2 linked regions of the Prochlorococcus marinus str. MIT 9313 genome follow. The main gene of each other region encodes a partner of the protein of the gene in region 2 in a complex. Links are inferred from orthologs where the notes say so. Each region holds a gene or a part of one and is shown on either strand. Other genes may lie near its edges.

The links. Proteins that work in one complex are often made in the same cells at the same time.
Region 1: the proteins of accB (region 2) and accD are in contact, whole or in part, in a solved structure (PDB 8UXZ), measured with the Escherichia coli proteins. The link is inferred for Prochlorococcus marinus str. MIT 9313 from one-to-one orthologs.

What each region holds. Positions count from the first base shown.
Region 1 is NC_005071.1:579,138-586,745, forward strand. Bases 2,394-5,346 are described here. They hold accD (acetyl-CoA carboxylase, carboxyltransferase subunit beta), read left to right. Parts: upstream 2,394-3,405; coding sequence 3,406-4,287; downstream 4,288-5,346. Other genes in these bases: AKG35_RS02805 (prepilin peptidase), read left to right, coding at 2,406-3,218; AKG35_RS02815 (hypothetical protein), read left to right, coding at 4,332-4,700; AKG35_RS02820 (Gfo/Idh/MocA family protein), read left to right, coding at 4,710-5,346. Also shown: leuB (3-isopropylmalate dehydrogenase), read left to right, coding at 1-1,020; AKG35_RS02800 (phosphoribulokinase), read left to right, coding at 1,118-2,020; more of AKG35_RS02820, read left to right, coding at 5,347-5,819; fba (class II fructose-bisphosphate aldolase), read left to right, coding at 5,940-7,013; AKG35_RS02830 (S66 peptidase family protein), read right to left, coding at 7,073-7,608.
Region 2 is NC_005071.1:33,611-41,106, reverse strand. The notes cover bases 4,656-7,496. They hold accB (acetyl-CoA carboxylase biotin carboxyl carrier protein), read right to left. Parts: upstream 6,403-7,496; coding sequence 5,908-6,402; downstream 4,656-5,907. Other genes in these bases: AKG35_RS00150 (peptidylprolyl isomerase), read left to right, coding at 7,028-7,496; efp (elongation factor P), read right to left, coding at 6,402-6,962; pdxA (4-hydroxythreonine-4-phosphate dehydrogenase PdxA), read left to right, coding at 4,876-5,907; AKG35_RS00170 (hypothetical protein), read right to left, coding at 4,665-4,877; AKG35_RS00175 (SDR family oxidoreductase), read left to right, coding at 4,656-4,693. Outside these bases: AKG35_RS00205 (AbrB family transcriptional regulator), read left to right, coding at 1-489; AKG35_RS00200 (DUF6554 family protein), read left to right, coding at 552-998; AKG35_RS00195 (hypothetical protein), read left to right, coding at 976-1,389; AKG35_RS00190 (DEAD/DEAH box helicase), read right to left, coding at 1,326-2,954; AKG35_RS00185 (HNH endonuclease), read left to right, coding at 3,110-3,511; AKG35_RS00180 (hypothetical protein), read right to left, coding at 3,519-3,740; more of AKG35_RS00175, read left to right, coding at 3,773-4,655. UniProt on the Escherichia coli protein: This protein is a component of the acetyl coenzyme A carboxylase complex; first, biotin carboxylase catalyzes the carboxylation of the carrier protein and then the transcarboxylase transfers the carboxyl group to form malonyl-CoA.

The sequences.
Region 1 (7,608 bases), 550 kb from region 2 along the record:
ACTGCTGTAGCAAAGCTTTTACTTGATGCATTAGGCCACCAACACGGTTTCAAGCTGAATTTCGAGCAACACCCCATCGGTGGGGTTGCCATAGACGCAAGCGGATCGCCCTTGCCCGCCAGCACCCTTGAGGCATGTCAAGCCAGTGATGCGGTGCTCCTTGCAGCAATTGGTAGCCCTCGCTTTGACGCCCTGCCCAGGGAGCAACGGCCGGAAACAGGCTTGCTATCCCTTCGGGCAGGACTGAAACTATTTGCGAACCTCAGGCCGGTGACGATCCTGCCGGCCCTGATCGATGCCAGCAGCCTGAAAGCAAATGTGATCAAAGGCGTTGATCTAATGGTGGTGCGTGAGCTCACAGGTGGGATTTATTTCGGCCAACCGAAAGGGCGGATTGAGGCCGATGGGGATGAGCGCGCTTTCAACACAATGACCTACTCCAGAACTGAGGTGGATCGAATCGCCAAGGTCGCTTTCGAGCTCGCCCGCGATCGCAGCGGAAAGCTTTGTTCAGTAGATAAGGCAAACGTGCTTGATGTCAGTCAACTGTGGCGTGATCGTGTCGATGCTTTGGCTGCCAACTATGGAGATGTAGAGCTCAGCCACATGTATGTGGACAATGCCGCGATGCAATTGGTGCGCAACCCCAGGCAATTTGACGTGCTGCTTACCGGCAACCTATTCGGAGACATCCTTAGTGACGAAGCAGCGATGCTTACCGGTTCGATTGGCATGCTGCCCTCAGCTTCGCTCGGCAGCGAAGGACCAGGACTGTTTGAACCGGTGCATGGCTCCGCACCCGATATTGCAGGACAAGACCTGGCCAATCCAATGGCAATGGTGCTTTGCGCAGCAATGATGCTGAGAATTGGCTTAAAGGAAAACGATGCCGCCAGGGCTCTTGAAGGATCAGTAGAGCGTGTTCTCGCGGCAGGTTTCCGTACAGGTGACCTCATGAGTGAGGGTTGTACCCAACTGGGCTGCGCAGAGATGGGTGAGCAATTGCTGCAAGCGCTTTAAAGGATCGAGAACTCTGATAAGCAAATGCTGATGTTGCCAAATTGAGCTGTTTGCTCCATGACCTGCCAAAATCTCTGGGCCTGTCCTGTCTGCGTCGATGTCGAAGCGTCACCCGGTTGTCGCCGTTACAGGGTCCTCTGGAGCCGGAACCAGCACCGTAAAGCGGGCCTTCGAACACATTTTTTCCCGAGAGAAAATCACGCCCGCCGTTGTGGAGGGCGATAGCTACCACCGCTTCGAGCGGATGGCCATGAAGGAAGCCATGGCTGACGCCTTGGCCAAGGGTGAAAACTTCTCCCACTTCGGCCCAGAAGCGAACTTATTCGACAAGCTGGAAGAGCTCTTCCGCACCTACGGTCAAACAGGGGGTGGCAAGAAGCGTTATTACTTGCATAGCACTGAAGAGGCAGCAGAACATAACAGCCGCCTAGGCACGAAACTTGACCCCGGTCAGTTCACCCCTTGGGAGGAAATTCCAACCAACACGGATGTTCTCTTCTATGAAGGACTGCATGGTGGTGTCGTTGGTGATGGCTACGACGTAGCAGCCTGCGCCGACCTACTGGTTGGGGTGGTACCAATCACCAACCTTGAGTGGATACAAAAAATCCACCGCGACAATGCCGAGCGAGGCTATTCCGCAGAAGCAATTGTGGATACGATTCTGCGACGCATGCCTGATTACATCAACCACATCTGTCCACAATTCAGCCGTACAGACATCAATTTCCAGAGAGTGCCCACTGTGGACACCTCGAACCCATTCATTTGTAGGAACATCCCTACGCCGGATGAAAGCTTTGTGATCATTCACTTCCGCAAAGGTGCTCGCGAAAAATGGGGCATCGACTTTGGAGATCTGCTCAACATGATTAATGACTCGTTTATGTCGAGTCCGACAAGCATCGTGGTGAACGGAGGCAAGATGGGTTTTGCAATGGAATTAATTTTGACCCCGATCATTCATCGCCTGATTGAAGACAAACACAAACTCTCATAAACAAAATAATTTAGTTACCTCAAGAAGCAACTATGATGGGATTATCTGAGTAATCAGTTAATCCTATTTCTATTTCCAACCTCTCATTTGTAATTGCAACAGCCGCTTCCCGATCAACCGAGGCAGCACGCTGCGATCGGTTCAACAGCGGCCAACTGATTGAGAAAGCACGACAAATTTATTTCAACTATCTCTCCAACACCATCACTGGTACGGAACCCATTGGTGTTGTTCTGAATGAAAACAATGGGAAAGGACGCGTTGTCTTTGATCTTCCGGTTCTGCTTCCAAAAGAAAAATTTCTCAAGCTAGAGCTCCTGCGCACCCTCCCGATGCGCTCCCGTCAAACCCGTGCAAGAACCATCGCCATCTCTAGGCGCAGCTAATGCTCTGGATCTATCTAGCGATCATCGGAGCTTGTATGGGCAGCTTCATCAATGTGATGGCTTGGCGGCTTCCACGAAAGGAATCATTGATTTGGCCTGGTAGCCATTGCCCACGTTGTGGATGTGGTGTGCGTTGGCACGACAACATCCCAGTACTCGCATGGATTCAACTGGGCGGTCGCTGTCGTGATTGCAGAACCACCATTCCAGTGCGTTATCCAGCGGTGGAGAGTCTCAGCGCCGGGCTTTGGGTATCGGCTGCCTTGGCAGCTCCAACCAGCATGGGCGAGTTGTCTTCCTTGTTCAATCTCTTTGCTGGAGTCGTGCTTGTCAGTGTGCTGTTGCCACTGGTCCTCATCGACCTCGATCACATGTGGTTGCCTGAACCACTTTGTCGGGCTGGCCTTTTGTTAGGCCTGGCGTTCACCGCGACAGCGGCAGTTTCACTCGGCTGGAGTAAGGGATCAACCCTGCTACTCGACCATTTACTAGCAGCAGCAGCAGCCTTAATTGCGATGGAAGGGCTTAGCTTCCTTGCCAAAAAGCTGATTGGTCAGCCGGCCCTTGGGCTTGGTGATGCCAAATTGGCGGCCATGGCTGGAGCATGGTTAGGACTGAATGGGGTGGCTATGGCCATGACCCTGGCCATCATCAGCGGCGCAGCGGTTGGTCTCATCGGTCGGCTTGCTGGTCAGCTACAACCTCGCCAGCCTTTTCCCTTCGGGCCTTTCATTGCCTTTGGGGTCTGGGGTGTATGGCTTTGTGGATCAGATTGGTGGTGGCAACATTGGCTCAACCTAATGGGTCTTTAATAGACCAACTGCTGCTAGAAAAAAATGCCAACTGTCAGTGAATCAAGCGCGCTTTAGATTTGGATGAATCACCACTTCTTAATTTGCGGTATTGGACATAAGCATGGACACTTGATCCATCCTTATGACTGCCCGAGAAGCCTTGTGCCAGTTGAGAAGTCACCCGTCCTCACACTGATTTAAAAGGATGAGTTTATTCGACTGGTTTGCTGATCGTCGCAAGGGTCAGTTCGTTGGCAAGGTGAGCCAGGAAACTGAAGAAAGCGATGGCCTTTGGGTCAAATGCCCCGAATGCGGTCAGGTGGTTTATCGCAAGGATCTTCATGCCAATGCAAGTGTTTGTTCCAACTGCGGTTACCACCACCGCATCGATAGCGACGAAAGGATCGTCCTGATTGCTGATCAAGGAAGTTTTAAATCACTGGATCGCAACCTCAGCCCTACAGATCCACTCGGATTTAAAGATCGCCGTGCCTATGCCGATCGACTTAGAGAAAGCCAGGCCTCAACAGGCATGAAGGACGGGGTCGTCACAGGTCTTTGCCAAGTCGAAGGAATGCCGATGGCCATGGCGGTGATGGATTTCCGCTTCATGGGCGGTTCTATGGGATCAGTTGTTGGCGAAAAGATCACCCGACTGGTGGAGCGGGCAACAGCCCAAGGTCTACCCCTCTTGATTGTCTGCGCTTCAGGCGGAGCTCGAATGCAAGAAGGTATGCTCAGCCTGATGCAAATGGCCAAGATTTCCGGTGCTCTTGAACGACATCGAGAGGCTGAATTGCTCTACATGCCACTACTCACTCATCCAACTACCGGTGGTGTGACTGCAAGTTTTGCCATGCTTGGTGATCTAATTCTGGCGGAACCGAAGGCTCTGATTGGCTTTGCTGGACGCCGGGTCATTGAGCAGACCTTGCGGGAAAAACTACCCGACAATTTTCAGACTGCCGAATATCTGCAAGAGCATGGCTTCGTAGACACGATCGTGCCTCGAACGCAACTTCGTAAAACGCTGGCCTCACTCTTGCTGCTGCATGGCTGTAAAGCGAAAAAGGCCGCGGGTAAATGAGCAAATCTCTATTCCGATTCTGCCTCTGGCTAGGTCAGGGTTTCATGCTCCTGCTGCTAACCCTTTTTATTCCTTACGGCTTTCTCGAAGTAGAAATCGCAAGCGCTGGCCCAGTCGAATGGAAGGAAGTCCCCGCTACTGAAGCTGGACAGCAATGGTGGGATATAGGCAGCCTTCATTACGACAAGGATGGCAATCTCAGCGTGCTTAGTCGCTTTACTCCAGCGCTCAGAGAAGGCGAGAAGCAACAAAATGGCAGCCTCTATTTGATGCATGTGGATTGCGATCAAAAGCTCTTCAGGGATACCTCGGTGAATGGTTTGCATCGTTTCCGCGCAGAATGGAAACCCTCTGATGGCGATGAGCTCATCGATGCAGTCATCGATGAGGTTTGCACTGCAGAGGTGACGTAAAAATCAATCATGAATCCAATTCGTCCACCAATTGGTGTTGCTATTGCCGGCCTTGGCTTCGGTGAAAGCGTTCATCTTCCGGCACTAAAAGCCAATCCAGACCTACAGCCTGTTGCCCTATGGCATCCACGCAGAGAGCGACTAGAAAAAGCTTCTAACCAGCATGAACTTATCGGCTATAGCGATTGGTCAGCCCTATTGACTGATCCAAAGATCGAGGCCGTGATTCTGGCAACACCACCAGGCCCGCGTTTTGAATTGGCGCTCGAAGCATTGAAAGCTGGAAAACATTTGCTTCTGGAGAAACCCGTGGCGTTGCATGCCGATCAAGTCGCTGAACTGCAACGACTGGCCATCAAGCAAAGATTGAGCGTGGCCGTGGACTTTGAATACCGTGCTGTGCCGTTGTTTATGCAAGCCAAGCGTTTGCTTGATCAAGGGATCGTGGGAACGCCATGGCTGGTGAAACTTGACTGGTTAATGAGTAGTCGCGCCAATGCTTCAAGACCATGGAACTGGTATTCCCAATCCGAGGCAGGTGGCGGCGTGATTGGGGCGCTAGGCACTCATGCCATGGACATGCTGCATTGGTTGTGTGGGCCAACTCGCCAGGTGAGTGCTCTGCTATCCACCTCGATTCAAACAAGGCCTGATCCATTTAGTGGCGAACTGCGTGATGTGAGCAGTGAAGACGTCACCCTGGCTCAGTTAAAGCTGGGTGGAAATGAGAGGCCTGAAATACCTGCACAGGTGAGCCTCACGGCAATTGCCCTCCAGGGAAGAGGGTGCTGGCTGGAGATCTACGGCAGCAACGGCAGCCTCTTGCTTGGCAGTGACAACCAGAAAGACTATGTGCATGGCTTTGGCCTCTGGGCAGCAGCTGCCGGTGAGCCACTTCGCAGCATTAGCGCTGATTTGGATCTAGCGTTCCCTACCACATGGACTGATGGTCGCATCGCCCCTGTAGCGAGGCTTCAAGGCTGGTGGGCCGAGAGCATGCGCAGTGGCCAGCCAATGCTGCCAGGCCTTGCGGAAGGATGGGCCAGCCAACACGTATGCGACAAAATAAGGGATTCAGCTAGATCAGGACAGCGACTTGAAATCCAATCGACACTCTGAAAATAAATAAGCCTGATAGGGATAGGTGACAGTTCTGACCATCGTCTTATAAAGTCCGGGGCCGCAGGTCCAGGACTCTTTGCTTGAGAACTGGCCCCTACTGACACTACGGAGATCTCTATGGCCCTCGTTCCGCTAAGGCTTCTGCTTGACCATGCCGCAGAAAACGGCTATGGCATCCCTGCTTTCAATGTGAACAACCTCGAGCAGGTGCAGTCCATCATGGAAGCGGCTTACGAGACTGATAGCCCCGTGATCCTGCAGGCCTCCCGCGGTGCTCGAAGCTACGCAGGTGAAATCTTTTTAAGACATCTGATCATCGCCGCCGTTGAGACTTATCCAGACATCCCGGTTGTGATGCATCAAGACCACGGGAATAGCCCCTCAACATGCTTTGGTGCTGCAGCCAACGGGTTCACCTCTGTGATGATGGATGGTTCTCTTGAGGCAGACGCCAAGACACCTGCCAGCTACGAGTACAACGTTGCTGTCACAAAAGAAGTCGTAGGCGTGGCCCATGCCATTGGCGTAAGCGTGGAGGGTGAACTGGGCTGCCTGGGCTCCTTGGAAACAGGTATGGGTGAAGCCGAAGACGGCCACGGATTTGAAGGCAAGCTCGACCACAGCCAACTGCTCACCGACCCAGCTGAGGCCTCCGACTTCGTCGCTAAAACCAAAGTTGACGCTTTAGCAATCGCGATTGGAACCAGCCACGGCGCCTACAAATTCACGCGCAAACCCACTGGTGAAGTATTAGCGATCAGTCGAATTGCAGAAATCCATAAGGCCATCCCTAACACTCATTTAGTGATGCACGGTTCCTCTTCCGTTCCCCAGGAATGGCTGCAAATGATCAATAAATACGGAGGTGCAATCCCTGAGACCTATGGCGTTCCTGTCGAAGAGATCCAAGAAGGGATTCGCAATGGCGTGCGTAAGGTCAATATCGACACCGACAATCGCCTGGCTTTCACCGCTGCTGTGCGTGAAGCTTCTGTCGCTGATCCTGCCAACTTTGATCCACGCCACTTCAACAAACCTGCGCGTAAATATATGAAGCAGGTCTGTCTTGATCGCTATCAGCAGTTTTGGTGTGCCGGCAATGCCAGTAAAATTAAGCAACGTGATATCAACTATTACTCAGCCCTTTATGAGAAAGGGCAGCTTGATCCAAAAAACGCTGTTGCTGCATGATTAAGGCCAAATGAATCGCTGAGGGGGGCTGCGAGGCCTCCCTTTTTAATGAATATGGCTTAGGACAACAACATTAGAGATCCATTGCGTCCGTCGAGGCGCGCTATTGCTCCAAGAGGCAAGGCAAGATTCGGTTGGCCATGACCAACAGGAAGATCACTGACAATTGGCACGCCAAGAGAAGAAAGACGCTCCTCAAGGATGCCGACCATTGAGAAGTCTCCCGGGACAATCTCCCCTTTCCAGCTGAAACGGCCTGTAGCTACGGCCGCAACATCTCGTAGCAGCCCTGCGCTGCGCCATTGTGTGAGCATGCGATCCACCCGATAGGGTGCTTCACCTACATCCTCGAGCACTAATACGGCACCACGCAAATCAGGGAACCAGGGTGTTCCGATTAGATGTGTGGCCACGGTGAGATTGGTTACCACTAAAGGGCCTACAGCAATGCCTGGAATGACCCCAATGCCTGATATCGGGGCTACAGATTGACAAGACAACAGACCAACCGTTCGTTGCCATTGTTCGTCAGACCCAGTCATCGACCCATGGATGGCGCCGCGAGATCCCACACCCCACTGGGCCAATAACAGAG
Region 2 (7,496 bases):
TATCTCATGGCAGGAACAGCATTGGGTCTGCTGACATTGCGCACTGGCATTCCAGCAGCACCCCTTGCAGGTGCTCTTTTAGGTGCAGGGCTCGTGAGCATGACCGGTCGCCTTGATGTTGCTGAATGGCCCTCAGGAACACGCACCGCAATTGAAATCGCCATCGGCACGGTGATCGGTACCGGCCTGACCAAAAGCTCCCTAGGGGAGCTGCAAAACCTCTGGAAACCAGCCCTACTGATCACTCTGACCCTTGTACTTACTGGGATAGTGATCGGTCTTTGGAGCAGTCGATTACTAGGTATTGACCCTGTGGTTTCTCTCCTCGGCGCTGCCCCAGGAGGCATCAGTGGCATGAGTCTGGTAGGTGCGGAATTCGGCGTCGGTGCTGCAGTCGCCACCCTGCATGCTGTGAGATTAATCACCGTACTTTTGGTACTACCGCTTCTGGTGAAGCTATTGGCCCCATTAGGACTCATTGATTCCTGATTAAACCTGGACAGGACAGTTTCAATCGATAAGTTGATCAATACTGTGTTGACTTGCAAGCGATGAATCGAAATCGAAATCGAGTTGCCCTTTCACTCACACTGCTAGGCCTTGTGGGAATCAGTCTTTCTGCCACAGCTGCCCAGTCAGCAACAACTGATGCCGCAAGCAAAGGAGCCCAGATCTACTGCTTCATGCGTAGTAATGGCAATAACCATGAGGTGAGCTGGACTGCCTCTTATGCCCTAATCAAACGCCAGGGAAATAGCCTTTTCAAGACCTCACCAAAGCATGCTGCCGTATTAATTACTGAAGCAGTGGTCAATGAACCCAGCAATTATCCAAACTGCGGTCAATACCTTGGTGATCTCTACGGAGGTAACAAAGGCTCTTCATCTGGAGCTGATCAAGTAAGTGGTGATGAGACTGTCATCGACTCCTATAGCTCTGGTAATACCAACACCACCACTCCTTCAAGTACAGATCATGAGCAGCACTACAGCTATTAAATTCCCTCGCTTCCTTGCCAAACTATGTCTGAGCGGATTGCTGCTTTCCGGTCTTAGCTGCAACAGTCGCTCAGCACCAACCAATCCATCTGCTGAATCGAATATCTCGTCCCAAGCTTGCTTGGAAAATCTTGACCTCAAAGGACTCGACCAAGCCCTACTGCGCTGCAATAGCGTAGTGAACCAACATCAAAACGACCCTGAACCACTCAACGACCGGTCACTGATCTACACCCTGCTTGGCCAAACCAATTTGGCTTGTCAAGATGTCTCCAAAGGCCTAAAGCTTCTGAATCAACAAGGCACGTCAGCTGATCCGATGGTGCGTCACGAACTAACCGTGCGTAAAGACTCCTGCATGCAACATCTCAACATGACTGGCAAAGGCTGACGCTTGAGTCCAACACGACGAGAACCAAGCAATACCTCAATCCGCTCGGCCTTACTTGCTATCAGAGAATCCACCAGCTGATCTGCAAAACCCAGTTGGAACCAGTGACTCGTGAGTCCACCATCCATCCCCAATCGATGGCAACGATCCTCAGCCTGATCCACATCACCAGGTGTCCAGTGACGTTCAAGCAAAACCACATGCCTAGCGCGATGCAAGGTGTAACCAAGCCCGCCTACTGCATAGGTTGCCAACAAAAGGGAACTCATCCCTGATTGAAAACGATTCACAGCTTCTTGACGCTGGCCTGGACGCTGACGCCCAGTTAACAACTCACCCCCTAAGCGTTGCTGCAAAAGCAGCAAAGGACCAACAAAACTGCTGAAAAGGACAACGGCTTGCCCCTCAGCAAGAAGTGCTGCCACAACAGTCTCCACTGCTGGCAGCTTGAACTCCGCTGCAATCTGACGCAAAGCCGTAAGCACCGCCAGCGATTCCGCATCTGAACGCACCAAACCCTGCTGAACACGATGGCGATAGTTGTCAGTGACAAGAGCGAGACGATGGTCAAAACCACGAGACTCTGACTCTGTAAGAACAACCCGATGCTCTTGACGACGTTTTGGGGGCAAGCCAAGCAAAGTCTGCTTGCGTCGATGCAGAACCAATGGCCGTGTGAGCTTCCCTAGAGCATCGAGATCACTCGCACCACGTGAAAGCCAGCGTCGCTGTCCACCTTGATCTCGCCAGTAACCCTGACAAAAACGCTCTTCAAACTTGCGTTGATCTCGAGCCAAAGGATGATCAATGGCCGCCAGCAGTGGATAAAGCTGATCAGGACGACCATTTTTCATCGGCGTCCCGGTGAGTAACCAAATAGCCCTTAAACGCGGATGCCGCGCAAGCCTTAAAAGAGCCTGAGTTCGTCTTGACTTGATGGACTGGCCGAAATGCGCTTCATCCACCAACAGAAGCGTTCCCGCCGCCGGCAATTCCCTAGGCAAACGAGCCCAGCTATGGATGCACACCGGCAAATCAAGACTTGCAGCTTCGATACGCCAGTGGTCATGAAGACCCACCGGCGCCACCACCATGACCCGTACATCAGCACATCTCACCATCGCGCGAGCCGCCAAAAGAGAGGTAAGAGTCTTACCAAGACCCATTTCATCAGCCAAGACTGCACCGCGCCGCGCCAACAACCAACGGGCTCCAGAGCACTGATGCGGAAGAGGTCTACGACCATCTGTCAAAACAACCTCAAGGTCTGCATAGCTCACGAGATCGCGATGGGGCGGCATCGGTGGCAAAGGCTGTTCGAACCAACTCAGCCACTGAGCCAAGTCATCCTGCACCAAAAAACGTGAGCCAAACTGCCTCTGCAAATGTTGAGCCGCAACCAAAGGAAATTCCCAGCCCTGGCGAGTACCACGCCAAATTCCACGAGGCCTCACTTTGCGAAGCTGAGCCTGAGTGACCGCATCGAAAGGGAACGTCACCTTGACCAAACCCGCCGCAGTCAGACCCAAATAACAGCTGGAAGACGATTTAGGCGTGAACTTCACTGCTCAAGAGAACACCTAATTTACGCCCCATTGCCTTACTAGCAAGCGCGAAAGCAACCACTGTAAAAAGCAGCGCAAAGCAAGTCAAAATAGATATTTAGACACATTGACTCAAAGAGCATGCGCGGCACACTTCACAAAACCGAGAAACTCAGATGCACAATAGGGACGCGGTTTTCCTCGAAGATCTCTGCCCCAAATTACGTGTGCGAAGATGGAGAAAATCCCTTCACAACTATACCGCTCAAAGTTGTATCTATTGCGGCAAACCTTCTGAATCAATTGACCATATTTTGCCTCGCAGTCGCGGTGGCTTAAGTATTACTCAAAACTGCGTTCCAGCCTGTCTATCCTGTAACGGTCACAAATCAGATGCCGATGCCTTCGAGTGGTATAGGCGCCAACGTTTCTATGATCCGCGACGCGCAATGGCCATCCGCGCCTGGATGGATGGCGATCTCAGACTGGCTTTAAGGCTGCTTCAATGGACCCAAACCAACCATAGAGAAGCTCCTGTTATCAGCCAAGATGAAGAATGGATGCCCCAGCTGGCCTAAACCAATCTCACCAGACCTGACAGGCCACCACAGGGTGATGTCTTTGGCAAATAGAAGCCTGCTGCTCAGGTTGCTCCGGAGCCAGAAGCATCGCACCTGTCAACAAAGCCAAAGGCAAGACAAAATGAAAAGCCGAACTGATCTGCCGACCTTGAACGATCCTTGGACATGCCCGACGCGGCAGCATGGACACTGAAATCGCGGAAGCGCGCAAATAGGAGCTCGCCATGACCAAACCCAGAATATAATACATTTGTACTCATGCTCACAGAGCTTGTCAAGCGGAGTCCGCCTCTCCCCACCGGCTCAAAGTTGCTGGTTCTCGGTGGAGGATTCAGTGGCCAGCATGTAGTGGCTCTGGCGAGAGCACTTGGCAGCACTGCTATCTGCAGCCGCAGAGACATCAACAGCCCAGACGCAGACATCGCATTTGATAGTGCCACCAAGCTGTTGCCAGCCACAAAAGTTCTAGAAGGAGTCACGCATTTACTCAGCTGCATACCGCCAGCAGCCGATGGGAAAGATCCAGTACTGACATGCTTGGGCGACCAGCTCAGAGCGTTGCCATTGCAATGGGTTGGCTATCTCTCCACCACAGGGGTTTACGGAGATCGCCAAGGACGCTGGGTCACAGAAATCGATCACCCTCAGCCTCAACAAGCACGGAGCAAAAGAAGATTGGCCTGTGAAGAGGCCTGGCAAGCTTCGGGATTACCCCTGCAGATTCTGCGACTGCCTGGCATCTACGGACCAGGCCGCTCAGTGCTTAAAAACGTCAACACAGGTCAAAGCAGAATGATCCATAAGCCCAACCAAGTGTTTTCAAGAATTCATGTCGATGACATTGCAGGCGCCATCCTGCACCTAATCCAATGCGCTGCTGATGGACAGCGACCCATCGTGATCAACGTCACCGATGACCTGCCAACAGCTTATACAGACGTACTCGGGTTCGCCGCCCAACTACTTGGAAAGTCCTTACCCGAAATTGAGCCATTTGCAGTTGCCGCTGCACAGATGAATCCCATGGCACTCTCCTTCTGGCAAGAGAATCGCAGGGTCAGCAATCAGCTCTTATGCCGCGAGCTTGGCTATTCCCTGATGCATCCCAACTATCAATCCGGCCTTAGAGACTGTTATCTGGCAGAAGGTTTCAAGGTCTCACAGACGAATTTTCCTTAGTTGTTGAACGTTCCCGATCCGGACCACCAAGAATGAACTCGTTCCAATTAAAGGGCTTCTCTGGATCGATAAATGTCAACCCGGCATCGCGCAAAAACTGACTCCAATGCACCACCAACCAACCATTCCGCAATCCGGTACCAAGACCAAACAACAGCAAACCAAGCAGCAACCAGCGCATCATGGCTATGCCTTCTGAAGGCTTTGACGCTAATCAACTTATCGTTATCGCCATCGGCGATCCCGCTGGCATCGGGATGGAGGTCACCCTAAAGGCCCTCGCTTCACCAAGCTTGCCATCAAAGCTGCATCCCCAGCTGGTTGGCTGTCGAAAAAGCCTAGAACTGACCTATGCCCAATTACAAGCTCAAGGGATCTCTCCCCTAGCCAATCCAAAGAACCTCGACATCAAAGATCTACCCCTGCAGAGCACACTTCAGCCTGGATACCCCACAGCACAGAGTGGAGCCGCAAGCTTTCTATGGTTGACAAAGGCAACAGAACTCCTCTTGAAGGGTCGAGCCCGCGCCCTTGTTACCGCTCCTATTGCCAAGCAGGCCTGGCATGCAGCAGGCCATCACTATCCCGGTCAAACCGAACGACTTAAAGAACTGGTGGGAGCTGATCAAGCCTCCATGCTCTTCACCGCGATCTCACCTCATAACGGCTGGCGGTTCAACACTCTGCTAGCAACAACCCATATCCCGCTAGCAGCAGTCCCACAAGTGCTTACCCCTGAGTTGGTTAGAGCGAAGCTCAACGTACTCAAGGCATTCTGCCAAAGATTCAAAACCGATCCATCCATTGCAGTCGCAGGCCTCAATCCCCACGCTGGCGAGCAAGGCCAACTGGGCCATGAAGAGCTGAAATGGTTGATCCCAATGCTGAACAGATGGAAAACGGAGCACCCTGAGATCCAACTAGACGGTCCTTTACCTCCCGACACATGTTGGCTTTCAGCTGCAAAGGCTTGGCATGGCATCCCTTGCGCCCAAACCCCAGACGGGATCCTGGCCTTATACCACGATCAAGGTCTAATCCCAATGAAGCTGCTGGCTTTCGACTCGGCCGTCAACACCACCCTTGGGCTTCCATTTCTACGTACCTCACCTGATCACGGCACCGCCTTTGACATTGCCGGAAAGGGATGTGCCAGACCCGACAGCATGTTGGCCGCCCTAAAAGCCGCCTGGGAGCTCACGGAATCACGCTGATCAGCCAGGCTTAACACGCATCAAAACCTGACCGAACTCAACTGGCGTGCCGTTATCTACAAGGATTTCAACCACCTCGCCACTGACTTCAGATTCCAACTCATTCATCAACTTCATGGCCTCCAAAATGCACACGATCTGACCGACACCGATGCGACTACCAACTTCTACAAATGGGGATTCCCCAGGGCCAGGAGCACGGTAAAACGTGCCGACCATCGGTGCCGTTACCTCCAGGAAATCAGTTCTTGAACCTGGTACCGCTGGAGGCGGAGTCCCAGGTCCGACCATCTCAACTCTCGGTTCTGGAGCCGGTGAAGGCATCTCAACGGTCGAAGACAATGGCATCACCGGAGCCACCACTGCTGGTGCAGGGATGTTCCGCCTGACCTCTAGACGAAAATCATCTCCCTCAAGGCGAAATTCCTGTATGTCGCTTTCCGCCAAGGCTGCAAGCAACTGGTGCAGTTGATCATGATCGAGCTGCATAGCCATTAGTTCTCGCGACCGAGGTAGCTGTCGTTACGTGTATCGACTTTAATTTTCTCGCCCACAGAAAGAAACAAAGGAACCATCACCTGAGCCCCAGTCTCAAGGATGGCGGGCTTAGTGCCACCGGTAGCGGTATCACCCTTAACACCAGGATCAGTTTCAGTGATTTCAAGCACCACAGAATTGGGGAGCTCCACCTCAAGAGGATTTCCGTTCCATGAGACCACATTCACCTCCATCCCTTCCTTGAGGTATTTACGACTGTCACCAATCTGCTGCGCTGTAAGCCTGGTTTCCTCATAACTAGACATGTCCATAAAGACATAGTCACCGGACTCCATATAAGTGTGTTGAAGAGTCGACTTCTCAAGCAAGGCCTGCGGAAGCATCTCCCCAGCCCTAAAGGTTTTTTCCACCACGTTGCCGCTCTGCACCGCCTTCAACTTGGTACGCACAAATGCTGAACCCTTACCCGGTTTCACATGCAAAAACTCGACTACACGCCAAACAGAACCGTCTAATTCAATCGAGGTGCCAGTGCGGAAGTCGTTACTTGAGATCATTCCCGCTGAACGGATCAGATGGATCATACGGCTGTGCCAAAGTCCCAGCACAAGAAGAGTTCCACATGCCAAATACTCCTCTACTGACCAGCCTGATCACAGTGCTCGCAGTACTTTTACTGAATTGGGGTGATCCTGTTCTGGCTGCTCTGCCAGCTGGAAGTGCAGTGACCGATGGTGCCGCAATCCTGCGAAATGCCCTACCAATCGAACAAAAAGATCTCCGCCAAATGCAAGCCACCCTTGAGGCCACTAGCAAAGTGGTTGGGTCTTCAAAGGGCAATCGCTGGGTTGCGCTAAACGAAGCTGCTTCTTCTAGTCAGTTCCTAGTAATAACCCGCAAAAAGAGCATCCTCGCAGCCATCCCAGAAGCATCTCGAGAAAAGGGTGAAGCACTTTTGGAATCCTTGGGAAAAACGGTCCAGGCCCTGGGGGATGCAGCCAGTAATCAAAACGTAGATCGCTTCATCGACCTACGTCGCGAAAGTCTCAAGCAGATCGGTGATCTAGAAGCGCTATTGGTGAATGATTTTC